2 regions of the Paenibacillus sp. NPDC093718 genome follow, and region 1 is predicted to be linked to the other one. Evidence: predicted binding sites of a transcription regulator. Region 1 holds the regulator's gene; the other holds the start of a gene.

Region 1 (6,178 bases):
CCCATCATTACCTTGTCAATCGCCATGGACAAATGACGCTGATGGATAAACTGTTCATTCTCGCGCATCGTGTAAATGGCCGCTTCATTCATGACGCTCTCGAGTTGTGCGCCCGAGAAGCCGTATGCTTCCTCGGCGATTTTCTCCAAGTCAACATCTTCGTGCAGCGGCTTATTGCCCGCATGCAGATTCAAGATATGCGTGCGTCCCTTCTTATCCGGCAGATCGACCTGAATGTGACGGTCGAAACGCCCTGGACGCAGCAGTGCGCTATCCAGCATTTCTTTCCGGTTTGTCGCGGCAATGACCAGAATACGAGGAGTATCCTGCGAATAGATGCCATCCATCTCGGTTAGCAGCTGATTCAGCGTCTGGTCGTACTCGCGCTGCTGGCCGCCTTCGCGTTTACCGCCAATGACATCGATCTCATCGATGAAGATAATGGCGTTTTGCTTGTTTTCCTTTGTCGCACGGTTACGGGCATCCTTGAACAAATCCCGGATGCGCCCTGCACCAACACCGACATACATCTCAACAAATTCACTGCCGGATGCAGCGACAAAGATCGAATCCGTGTAATGGGCAGCGGCTTTAGCCATCAACGTCTTCCCTGTTCCCGGAGGCCCGGTGAGGAGAATGCCCTTCAATGGACGAATCCCGAATTTCTTAATGTCTTCATGACGAATCAGAAAATCCAGTGCTTCGCGCAGCTCTTGCTTGGCATTTTCCTGCCCGCCGATTTCTTCGAACGTCAGCTTGGCAGGTCCGCTCTTTTTCCGCTTTCGCTCATTCGCTGCGCCTACAGCGATGCCGCCCTTCATCTTAGCGATAAACAACAAGCCGCCTACAAGTGCTGCAGCGATGAGCAAGGGCACGATGTTCACGCCGACAAATACAAGGAATACCAGCAATACGGGAATAAAGCCTAACATGATTTCTTTAGCTAATTTAGGCATGATTCCACACCTCCATGTTGCCAGACTGACGCGGCAAGATTATAAATTTACCAGACTTGCCGTCTGACAAGCTGACATAGACGTTAGTGTCATCAATCGTTGCTTTTGCTTTCAAATTCGGAGACTGGGCAGCAAGCTGCTCGAGCGATGATTGAATATCGGTATATTGCTTATTATCCATCGCTTCAGCGACTGACAGCATCGCCTTCTCCCACCATTGATCCAGTGCTTCCGAGGAATGGTCCTCCACCAGGATTTTCAATTCCCGATTGCCAATCACAGACTTGCCTTCCTTCTTAATATGCTGAACCAAACCTTGTAAATTTGTATCTGGTGCCAAATCAAGATTCAAAGTAACGGTATTCTGTTTAATATCTATATGTGAATCCTTCACGCCGTCATATTGTGACACAACTTTGGCCAGCGGATTTTGCAAAGCCATCTGCCGATACAGAAACCATCCGCCAAAGAGAACCGATGCTGAGATCACGACAGTCAGCATGATAGGTACAATGCGTAGTTTCATGAAGTTCCTCCTTCATTTCTGTATGAAATTTTGTCTATCATGTTGCAACACAATAATACATATAACAACGATATATAGGGATGCATGTATTTTATATGCTCATTTTGTACAAGTATGAGTATATCACATCTTATATACTTTTTCATGCATGTCTGTGAAAATATTTAGAACAGTTTTTCCATTATCATTTCTGAATACGCTTACAATTATGAGAGAGAAAAAGAGAAGCCCCCTCTTAAATAGTAAGGGACGCCTCTCTTTACTTCGTTTTTTATTGATTTGGAAGAATAATGTCATTACCGATGGTGTTACCGTCTTGAAAACGATAAAACCGATAACCGCGCTGACCGTTGTGTTCATACTGCAGCTGCCAGGCATACTCGCCCTCATACATTCCAGGCAGCAACCGCTTAATTTCTACGCCAGGCAATTCGTTATAAATCTGATCCCGCATCTGGGCTTCCGACATCCCCGTATTCAACAAAACGGATTGGACAGCGTCGGCACCTTCAACAGGTACGTTGTCATCCGTAAATTTTACCCATACCATACGATCTTGATTGTCTTGATCCTTCCCGCTTATCACCCAATAGTTATTATCCTCGCCCCACACCGATTTATAGGTTTTCCCGGACGTAACCAATTGGCCATGCTGTTTGGCGGCAGCAATTGCCATTCTTTCTTCATTCCATGTATCTTTCATAACATATGAATAATAGAGCTGTAAACCAAGCAGTAACAGCAGCACGCCGGATACACTCAGCAATATCCACTTCGTTTTTTTCTTCAAATCCGTCTTCCTCGCTCCCCTTGATTATTCCCTAGAGGGTTGTAAGACGCTCAAAGGCACGCTGCGCTTCCCGGCGGATACGTTCCTCATCGAGAGTAAGACTCGCGCCATTCTTCACGACCTGCTTGCCGTCAACCCATACATGCTCAACATCCTTCGCACTGGCGGAGTAGATAGCATGAGAAATGTAATCCGTCTTCGGAAGGAAGTGCGCCTGATCCGTGTTCAATGCGATCATATCTGCCTTCATACCTACCGCAAGCGTACCAATATCCGTAAGGAAGGCTGACTTGGCTCCATATTCTGTACCCATCCGAAGCGCTTCGGATGCTGGAATCGCGGTTGGATCCCCGCTCACTCCTTTATGGATCAGTGCGGCCAGCCGCATCTCTTCAAACATATCCAGATTATTATTGCTGGCAGGTCCATCGGTACCCAAAGACACGGTGACCCCGGCTTTCAGCAGTGCAGGCACGCGAGCGATGCCGCTGGCAAGCTTCAAATTGCTGCCTGGATTATGCGAAACCATCACTTGATGTTTGGCCAGAATTTCGATTTCTTCATCGGTCAGATGAACGGCATGCGCAAGCAGCGTTGGACGGGAGAACATGCCAAGCTTCTCTAGATGCGCAACAGGCCGAAGTCCGTAGTCATTTACATTCTGAGCGACTTCCGTTTCCGTTTCGGACATATGCGTATGCAAAGGCAGATTCAAATCATGTGACGCCTGCACGAATTTTTCGATGAAATCCGGCGGGCACGTATAGGGTGCATGCGGTGAGATCATCGTCGTAATTCTACCGTCAGCCTTGCCATGCCAGTCTTTCGCGAATGCAACCGCCTCATCCAGCTTCTGCTGCTGCACCTCAGGCGGACATAATCCGATGACACCGCGTGTCAGAACGCCGCGCATTCCGGAGTCCTGCACAACCTTCGCAACCTGATCCATATGATCATACATATCCACAAATGTCGTGGTTCCGCCTTTGATCATCTCCAGCACGGAGAGTGAGGTTCCCCAGTATACATCGTCGGCCGTGAATTTGGCTTCCATTGGCCACATCTTTTCCTGAAGCCATACCTGTAGTGCCAGATCGTCGCCATACCCGCGAAGTAGCGACATGGCCGCATGACCGTGCGTGTTCACCAATCCAGGCAGGAAAAACAGATGGGTTCCGTCGATGATTTCTGTTCCCTCTTGGACAGTCGGCTCTTCTTCACCCAGGTAGGTGATCCGGTCATTCTCCACGACCATATATCCGCGTAACACGGATTTTCCTTCCTCTAGTACCGCAAACGTTCCGTTTTTAACCATCCACTTCGTTGTCGTCATGTGCTGCATCCTCCTTGCCGTTATCCAAATAATAGGCCAAACTCTGCAAATCCGTAGTAAAATCAGCCGTATGAATCCGGATATGGGATGGAGCTTTCAGGATGGTCGGCGCAAAATTCAGGATAGCCTCGATGCCTGCCGCGATAAGCTGATTCGCTACATTCTGCGCCTCAAAATCCGGAACGGTGATAATTCCGATACGAATGCCGTACTCATGAACCGTCTTCTCCAGTTCCTCCATCGGCTGTACGACCAAATTGTTAATTTTCATACCAACTTTGGGAGAATACGAATCGAAAACCGCCACAATCTTCATATTGTCCTTTAGAAATGCATTGTAATTCGATAATGCATGTCCAAGATTACCGGCCCCAATCAATGCGACATTGATCTTCTGGTCCAGCTTTAGAATCTGGCGAATTTTCTCGATCAGATAAGATACGTCATATCCGATCCCTTTCCGTCCAAAATCACCGAAATACGCTAGGTCCTTACGAATTTGAGCAGGATTGAGGTCCAGTTTCTGTCCCAATTCCTGGGAGGAAACCGTGGAGACCTCCCTTTTCTGAAGCTCATTCAAATAGCGCAAGTATACAGGTAATCTGCGGACCACGGCTTCCGAAATTTTTTCCGATTTCATGCATGCTCCCCCTAATAATAGGTTAATAACTACATTTGTTTGTGCTCGTTCATGGTTTCACTTTATTCAGCTTGATTCCCTATGCCTGCCTCTGCCTGCAGCCATTCCGAAATTCGGGGAACGATTCCCTCTGTCGGCATGTGCTCCATCTTCGGTCCCGGCAAGGAATATAAAAAATACTTCCCATAATAGGATTCAATGACCCGAGTATCGTAGACGATGACAATCCCCTTATCCTGCGCGGTCCGTACCAATCGACCAAATCCCTGTTTGAAGCGGATGACCGCTTGCGGGACCGATAGCTTCATGAACGGGTTCTTCTTCTGCTGCTGCAGCAATTCGCTCTTGGCTTCGACCAATGGGTGGTTCGGCGGCTGGAACGGCAGCCGGACGATGGCAAGGCAAGTGAGTGCCTCACCGGGTATATCTACCCCTTCCCAGAAGGAGCTGGTACCCAGCAGGACCGAAGCGCTGCTATCCTGGAATCTCCGGATTAACTTGGTTCGGCTGGTTCCGTCCATCCCTTGTCCCAGTACCGTAATATCGCTGGATGCCAGCGCCTCCTTCAAGGGCTCATGCACCTGACGGAGCATGCGGTACGAGGTGAACAGGACAAGCATGCGACCATGTGTCGCGATTGCCGTATCAGCCAATGATTGCACAAGTGTATTCACAAAGAGCGCATCCCCGACCGAGCCCTTCACGCTCGGAAAATCGCGCGGCACAACAAGGAGTGCCTGCTCCCTGTAATTAAACGGGGACGGCAGCAGAACTGTGTTCAGGTTGCCGCTATCTGCCGCTTCCTGAAGACCCAAGTTCTCGATCATGAACTGAAACGATTTGTCCACAGACAAGGTCGCCGATGTCAGGATCACGCTTTGTTTCTTGTCAAAAAACAATTCCTTTAAGTGGGTGCTGACGTCGACAGGCACCGCGTAAAGCTGCAGCGATTTGCCGCGGAAGTTGCCGTTGGCCTCCATCCAGTACACCGTACCTTCATCATTCAGGGCCATGAAGGACCTCAGGTCCTCACGGTGTGCGGCCAGGTCCTTAAACAGACCCGATAGGTCTGTCAACAGACTGTCCGCGCTGTAGTCGTCCAAATCTTCCTTCATTTCGGCGATCAGCTTGTCACCCTTGCGTACGACATCGCCCAGCGTCAGATGAATTTGATGCTCCAGCTCGGCAAGCGAATCCCAATCCTTCGGCTTCTTCAGAGGCGATAACCGAAGCGAGAATTGACCGGCATCCCCCGGGGTCGCATCTCCGCGTTCCGGAAGTAGTCCGAACAATTGATCGCTGAGCCTGTCCCAGTTCTCTTTGGCGGTGATCAGGTCCGGATAGATCCGATCGATGATGGAAGACCACTCGACAGCCTTTTCATGCGATGATGCTTGCAGCAGCTGGCGAAGAGCCGGAAGCTGACCGCTGCGGCTGTCTTTGTACATACGGGTCAACGTGTGGACAACCGAAAAATATTTCATCTGCAAGCCAAGGTGCTTGCCAGCGACGTCCTCCAAATGATGCGCTTCATCGATGACGAGACGCTCATAACTCGGAAGCAGCTGGTGATTCGCTTTCACGTCGGTGAACAGCTTCGAATGATTCGTAATGACAACATCCGCGATGCCCGCTTCATGTTTGGCCCTGTGATAATAGCATTTGCGGAACCATGGGCAGGCACGGCCCAGGCAGGAATCCGAATCACTGGAAATGGTCTCCCAGAAATCCCCTCCGCGACCGCCAAGGTTCAGCTCCTCATCATCCCCGTTCTCCGTCTGGGTCAGCCAGACCAGCATCTGCGCCGCGGTGATCACATCTTCCTTCGGGGAATGAAAATCTCTTCTATTTATTTTATGTTCAAATTTTCTCAAACACAAATAATGGCCTCTTCCTTTGAAAATAGCCGCTTTAAAAGGAAAAGGAACAACCT
Region 2 (6,178 bases), on a different contig from region 1:
GGGCTGCTGGCCATGGTTTGCAGTCTATGGGGATTGCCTGAATCGCTGTCGGCGGACATTCGCCGGATGCGTCATCAAGTGAAGGAGAAGAGGGAAAATGTATTCCGACAAATCGTGCTTTCGGTTCGGTCTCGCTATTTTGTCCTGTTGCTCATTGTGTTCGCCATGACCTTCGGTTTAACGCATTTTGAAGCGATTTTCCCGCTTTTTGTCGTACAAGTCTACGGATTCACGATGCGTCAAATCGCTATACTGCTTACCGTATGTTCGCTCATCGGCACGTTGAATCAATTGTTGTTCACCGACCGGATCACACGACGATTCGGAGAAAAACGAATCATCGTTGCCATGCTATTGTTATCGGCAGTATCCCTTGTATTCCTATTATTCTCAGGCCATTTCTACTATGTCATGGTAGTCACGATGTTGTTCTTTACGTTCAATAATATATTGCGTCCCACGATCAATACGCTGCTGTCCAGAGTGGCCGGGGATGAACAGGGATTTGTTGCAGGGATGAATAACGCTTATACGAGTCTCGGTACGATATTTGGACCGATGCTGGCAGGTATTTTGTTTGAAGTCCACTTTAACTTGCCCTATCTGTTTGGCGGATTCGTACTGCTAGTGAGCAGCATTTTCACGGGAAGTCGATTGAGAAGTATACTATCTGTTCAACGCGGCTGATGTGCTCTCATCCTCCACAATAACAAGAACAGTTGTCTTTGGTGGACAGACGCGTTGGCAAAAAGTGAATCATAAATATGAGCGAGAAAATGAAGTTAAAGCATCCCATTGTGCAGTTTTTTTATGAACTACGGCGCAGTACCCTATGAAAATACTGGATCTTAAGAAAAAGAATGCCCCGGTGAGGGCATTCTTTTTTTAGGCACCAAGGAACATGTTCATGTCATCTTCCACATTGGTAATGCCGCCGATGCCGAAGTTTTCCACGAGGACTTTGGCAACGTTAGGCGACAGGAATGCAGGGAGCGTAGGGCCCAGATGAATGTTTTTAACGCCAAGATAAAGCAGGGCAAGCAGTACGATCACCGCTTTTTGCTCATACCAGGCAATGTTATAGGAAATCGGCAGATCATTAATATCCTCAAGGCCGAATACTTCCTTCAGCTTCAATGCAATCACGACCAGGGAGTAAGAATCATTGCATTGACCAGCGTCCAGGACCCGCGGAATCCCGCCGATCTCGCCTAGATCCAGTTTATTGTATTTGTATTTGGCACAGCCTGCAGTTAGAATGACCGTGTCTGTTGGAAGTTCAGCCGCAAAATCGGTGTAATAGTTGCGGGATTTCATCCGTCCATCGCAGCCGGCCATGACGAAGAAGCGGCGGATCGCGCCGGATTTCACGGCATCGACGACTTGATCGGCCACGTTCATCACAGCGGCATGAGCGAAACCGCCGATGATTTCACCGGTTTCAAGTTCCGTTGGAGCGGGGCATCCTTTCGCTTGCGCGATCAGTGCGGAGAAGTCTTTGGGAGCACCGTCTTTTCCTTCTGGAATATGGCGGACACCCGGAAACCCCGTGTTGCCTGTTGTATAGATACGGTCCTTATAACTGTCTTTCGGCGGAACGATACAGTTGGTCGTCATTAATATCGGTCCGTTAAAAGCTGCGAATTCGCTATTCTGCTTCCACCACGCATTCCCGTAGTTGCCTACAAAATGCTCATATTTCTTGAATGCCGGATAATAGTGGGCAGGCAGCATTTCACTGTGCGTGTACACGTCCACGCCGGTTCCTTCCGTCTGCTTCAGCAGCTCCTCCAAATCCTTCAGATCATGGCCGCTGATGAGAATGCCGGGCCGGTTGCTTACCCCGATATTGACCTTCGTAATTTCCGGATTTCCGTAAACCGAGGTGTTCGCTTCATCAAGCATCGCCATGGCGTTTACGCCGTATTTACCGGTTTCCATCGTCAAAGCTACGAGATCCTGCACTTCAAGGCTGTCGTCAAGCGTGGCGGCAAGTGCACGGCGCATAAAACGGTTTAATTCGTTATCATCCTTCTCCAGATGAAGCGCGTGGTACGTATAAGCAGCCATCCCCTTCAAGCCGTAAGTAATCAATTCGCGCAGCGAGCGGATGTCTTCATTGCGGGTCGAGAGGACACCAACCGTACGTGCTTTTTCATCAAAAGAAGCTTCGTTATCCGCTTGCCAGACGGCAGCATCAGGGAGATTGGCGGTTCCTTCCGGATATTGTTCGTTATAATAGGTGAGCACCTCGCCGCGGAGCTCGATCGCTTCCCGGATTCTTCCCACAAAAACCTCGCGGTCAAAGTTGGCGTTCGTTATCGTTGCAAACAAGGAGTCCATCATAAACAGCGATACGCGCTGTTCAAGCACCTCCGGCAGCCGGACATCCAGACTGAGAAAAGAGATACCTTTCAGCAGATAAATCAGCAAATCCTGTAGGTTTGCCACATCATGCGGTTTGCCGCATACTCCGACAATGGTGCAGCCTGTTCCTTTGGACGCTTCCTGGCATTGAAAGCAGAACATGGACGGCTGATGCTGTAAGGTCTCTTGGGCGTTGTTATTCATTATTTTCTCCTCCAATTTTGTGATTATTGTCGTAACGTCAGTATAAGATTGCCTCGCAATTGGACTGTTGAAGACAGTATACTTCGCTCTCACAACCGACATAGTGATTGGAATCACAATTTTTTAAGTAGTGAGTTTAATCACAAACCCGGTCCGTTTCTTCTTTTAAACTGGAATTAATGACCTAAGAAGAAATGAGGAGAGAACATGTCGATTTTGCCTCAAAAGAATGAACTGGGATTTTTCGAGATCCGTCTCGAATCCATCGGCGGGCTTGGCGCTAATCTGGCCGGAAAAATGCTGGCCGAAGCCGGGGTTACCGGCTCTGGACTTAACGGTTCGAATTTTTCCAGCTATGGTTCGGAGAAAAAAGGGTCGCCGGTGAAGAGTTTCGTAAGGTTCTGCGATCCCGAGGTGGAAATCCGCGATCACAGTCCCATTGAGCAGCCGCATGTCGTCGGTGTATTTCATGAAGCATTGTATAAGACGATCGATGTCATAAGCGGATTACAGCCTGATGGAACGGTGCTTGTGAATACGGCGCGAGACCTGTCCGGAGTGGCCGTTGATCTGAACATGACGCAGGGAACGCTGGCCGTAGTTGATGCGCTGAAAATTTCCGTTGAGGAAAAAACCAAAGTGAATACGGCCATGCTGGGGGCATTGTTCCGGATCTGCAGCTTCCTGAACCCGGACGATATGCGGCAGGTGATCCGTACAACATTTGAGAAAAAGCTGCCCCACCTCGTGGAAGCGAATGTACGGACCTTTGACCGAGGATATAACGAGGTCCAGTTCCTTTCCTTGGGAAATGGCTCAGAGCTTATGGACAAAATTGCTTTCGCAAGACCTCAGCCGATTCTTGGATATGAAACGCAGGAGCTGGGCGGGATTCTGAACGTTACGGCGAACAGTGTCCTGAAGGATCTTAGCGGCTCCCGGCAGGGATATTTGCCAGAGTACAAGATCGAGGACTGCATTCACTGTGCCGCCTGCGATACGGTATGTCCGGATTTCTGCATCGTGTGGGAGAAGAAACCGGATAAGCGCGGGAATATGCAGATGTTTATGAAAGGTATCGATTATCAGTATTGCAAAGGCTGCTTGAAGTGTATCGAAGCTTGTCCGACCACCGCTTTAGCTGCCATGTTAGAAGAGCCGCATTATGCGGAGCAGCACCGTGTGCCGCAATCATTTCCCTATTTAACTGCGGAGGGAGTCAGATCATGAATATGCAAATTCAAGAAACAACGGAGAACAAGCTGGCGGCGGCTCAAACGGCAGTCTTCGAATCGGGCAACGAAATGGCTGCCATGGCGGCTGCCCAGATTAACTATCACATTATGGGTTATTTTCCGATTACACCATCTACGGAAATCGCCCAATATCTTGACATGATGCGTACACGCGGCGAACACGACATCAAGCTGATTCCAGCTGACGGCGAACATGGATCGGCGGGGATTTGCTACGGTGCGGCCGCAGCTGGAGCACGGGTATTCAACGCTACCAGCGCGAATGGTTTCCTGTATATGATCGAACAGCTTCCTGTGCAGGCGGGCACACGTTTCCCGATGGTCATGAATCTGGTGACGCGTGCAGTCTGCGGACCGCTGGATATTCGTGGTGACCATTCGGATCTTTACTACGGCCTGAACACCGGCTGGGTGATTTTGACCGCCCGTTCACCGCAGGCAGTGTATGACATGAATATCATGGCGCTGCGAATCGCGGAACATGAAGACGTACGCCTGCCGGTCATTGTAGCTTATGACGGATTTTTCACATCGCACCAGAAACGCCGGGTACACATATTTACGAACCGGGAAACCGTTCAGGAATTTGTAGGGGAAAAGTCGCCTGAATATCCACATGTGCTGGACGAGAACAACCCGATCGTTGTTGGGGCTTATATGAACGGCGACGATTTGATGAATAACCATTACCAACAGTCGGGCGCCATGTACCGTGCGGGCGAGGTGTTCAAGGAAGTGGCAGAGGAATACGCAGCTTTGTCCGGAAGGCCTTATACGCCGCTTGATCTGTACCGAATGGAAGACGCGGAGGTGGCTTTATTCCTGCTCAATTCGGCGGCCGAATCCTCCAAAGACGTCGTGGATCGGCTGCGGGCGAAAGGGATTAAAGCGGGCATAATCAGCCCGAATATTCTCCGGCCGTTCCCTGCCAAGGAAATTCGCCAAGCGCTGACAGGTGTCAAAGCGCTGCTGGTTGGCGAACGCGCCGATTCTTACGGTGCACATGGGGCCAATCTGACCCATGAGGTCAAAGCGGCCCTGCAGGAAATCCGTGGTCCGCAGCCTATTGTGCTGTCCCGCATATTTGGACTTGGCGGGAAAGACTATTACGCGGATGATGCGGAAGCTTTTTTTGCCTTGACGATCGAGGCCATGGAGCTCGGTTATGCCAAAGTGCCGTTTGATTATTACGGCCAAACACCGGGAGCTGAGCAGCAAAGGCTGCAGCCGGTCATTGCCCCGATGAATGGAGACAGCTTTAAATCTGGCCTGATCACCGTAAAGGTAGATGAAGAGACAAGTGAATTATCCGTTAAAGTACCGCCGATGCGTGCGCTTGCCGCGAAACCGAAACGGTTTGCTTCCGGTCACGGAGCTTGCCCGGGCTGCGGTATTTTCCCGGCGTTGGAGCTCTTTTTCAAAGGGATTGAAGGCAATGTCGTTACTCTATTCCATACCGGCTGCGCTTATATCACAACAACGGGGTATCCGTATAACTCGCATAAGCAGAGCTTCATTCATAATTTGTTCCAGAACGGACCGGCGACTTTATCCGGCACGGTAGAAGCGTTCCTTGAGAAGAAACGCCGCGGGGAAATCGAAGTTCCTGAGGATTTCACTTTTGTGATGGTGACCGGTGACGGCGGCATGGACATCGGGATGGGCTCGGCCATCGGGACGGCGCTGCGGGGCCATAATCTGATCATTCTGGAATATGATAATGAAGGCTATATGAACACCGGTGCACAGCTTTCGTATTCTACGCCATTAGGGCATATGACCAGTACGTCCGGTGTCGGCAAACAGCAGCAGGGCAAAGCGTTCCATCACAAAGATACGGTGCAAATGATGGCGGCGGCGCATATTCCGTATGTATTCACGGGGACGGAAGCATTCCCGCAGGATCTTGTGAAAAAGGCGGCAAAAGCGCAGTGGTACGCCCAGAATGTAGGTACTGTCTATGGCAAGCTGCTGATCACATGCCCGCTGAACTGGAAATCGAGCGATAAGGATGGGGAGAACATCGTCCGCGCGGCCGTGAATTCAAACTTCTTCCCACTGTATGAAGTGGAGCAGGGAGAAACGAACATTACGTACGATCCTGAAGCGAAGAAAAAGCAGGTGCCGCTCAGCGACTGGCTGAAATACATGGGCAAATCAAGACATCTGCTCAAGGAAGAAAACAAAGAAATGCTTGGCGAATTTGAAAAAGAAGTGGAGCGGCGCTGGTCGATTCTGAAAGCGAAACACGAGAACCCGCTACTTTAAATATTCAATACAGCATACTAGGATTACAACAACGGAGCGGGCATTGTCCCGCTTCTTTTTTGGTTTAGGTATGGGCGTATCGT

The links. The regulator Rex, encoded in region 1, represses fermentation and respiration genes when NADH is low (regulators of the CRP and FNR family bind a similar motif). The targets are predictions, from matches to a motif close to TTGTGAAATATTTCACAA.
Region 2: the regulator Rex is predicted to act here: its motif matches at 2,700-2,717, upstream of hcp (hydroxylamine reductase).

The regions. Positions count from the first base shown of each region.
Region 1 is NZ_JBNNUS010000002.1:850,420-856,597, forward strand. It holds gene ACQKPA_RS09645 (AAA family ATPase) at 1-956, opposite strand, end outside; gene ACQKPA_RS09650 (hypothetical protein) at 949-1,482, opposite strand; gene ACQKPA_RS09655 (DUF5590 domain-containing protein) at 1,754-2,272, opposite strand; gene ACQKPA_RS09660 (amidohydrolase) at 2,304-3,605, opposite strand; gene ACQKPA_RS09665 (redox-sensing transcriptional repressor Rex) at 3,580-4,245, opposite strand; gene dinG (ATP-dependent DNA helicase DinG) at 4,308-6,178, opposite strand, start outside.
Region 2 is NZ_JBNNUS010000010.1:115,900-122,077, reverse strand. It holds gene ACQKPA_RS25920 (MFS transporter) at 1-687, shown strand, start outside; partial or broken gene ACQKPA_RS25915 (SF0329 family protein) at 720-836, shown strand; gene hcp (hydroxylamine reductase) at 886-2,571, opposite strand; gene ACQKPA_RS25905 (2-oxoacid:acceptor oxidoreductase family protein) at 2,779-3,801, shown strand; gene ACQKPA_RS25900 (thiamine pyrophosphate-dependent enzyme) at 3,798-6,095, shown strand.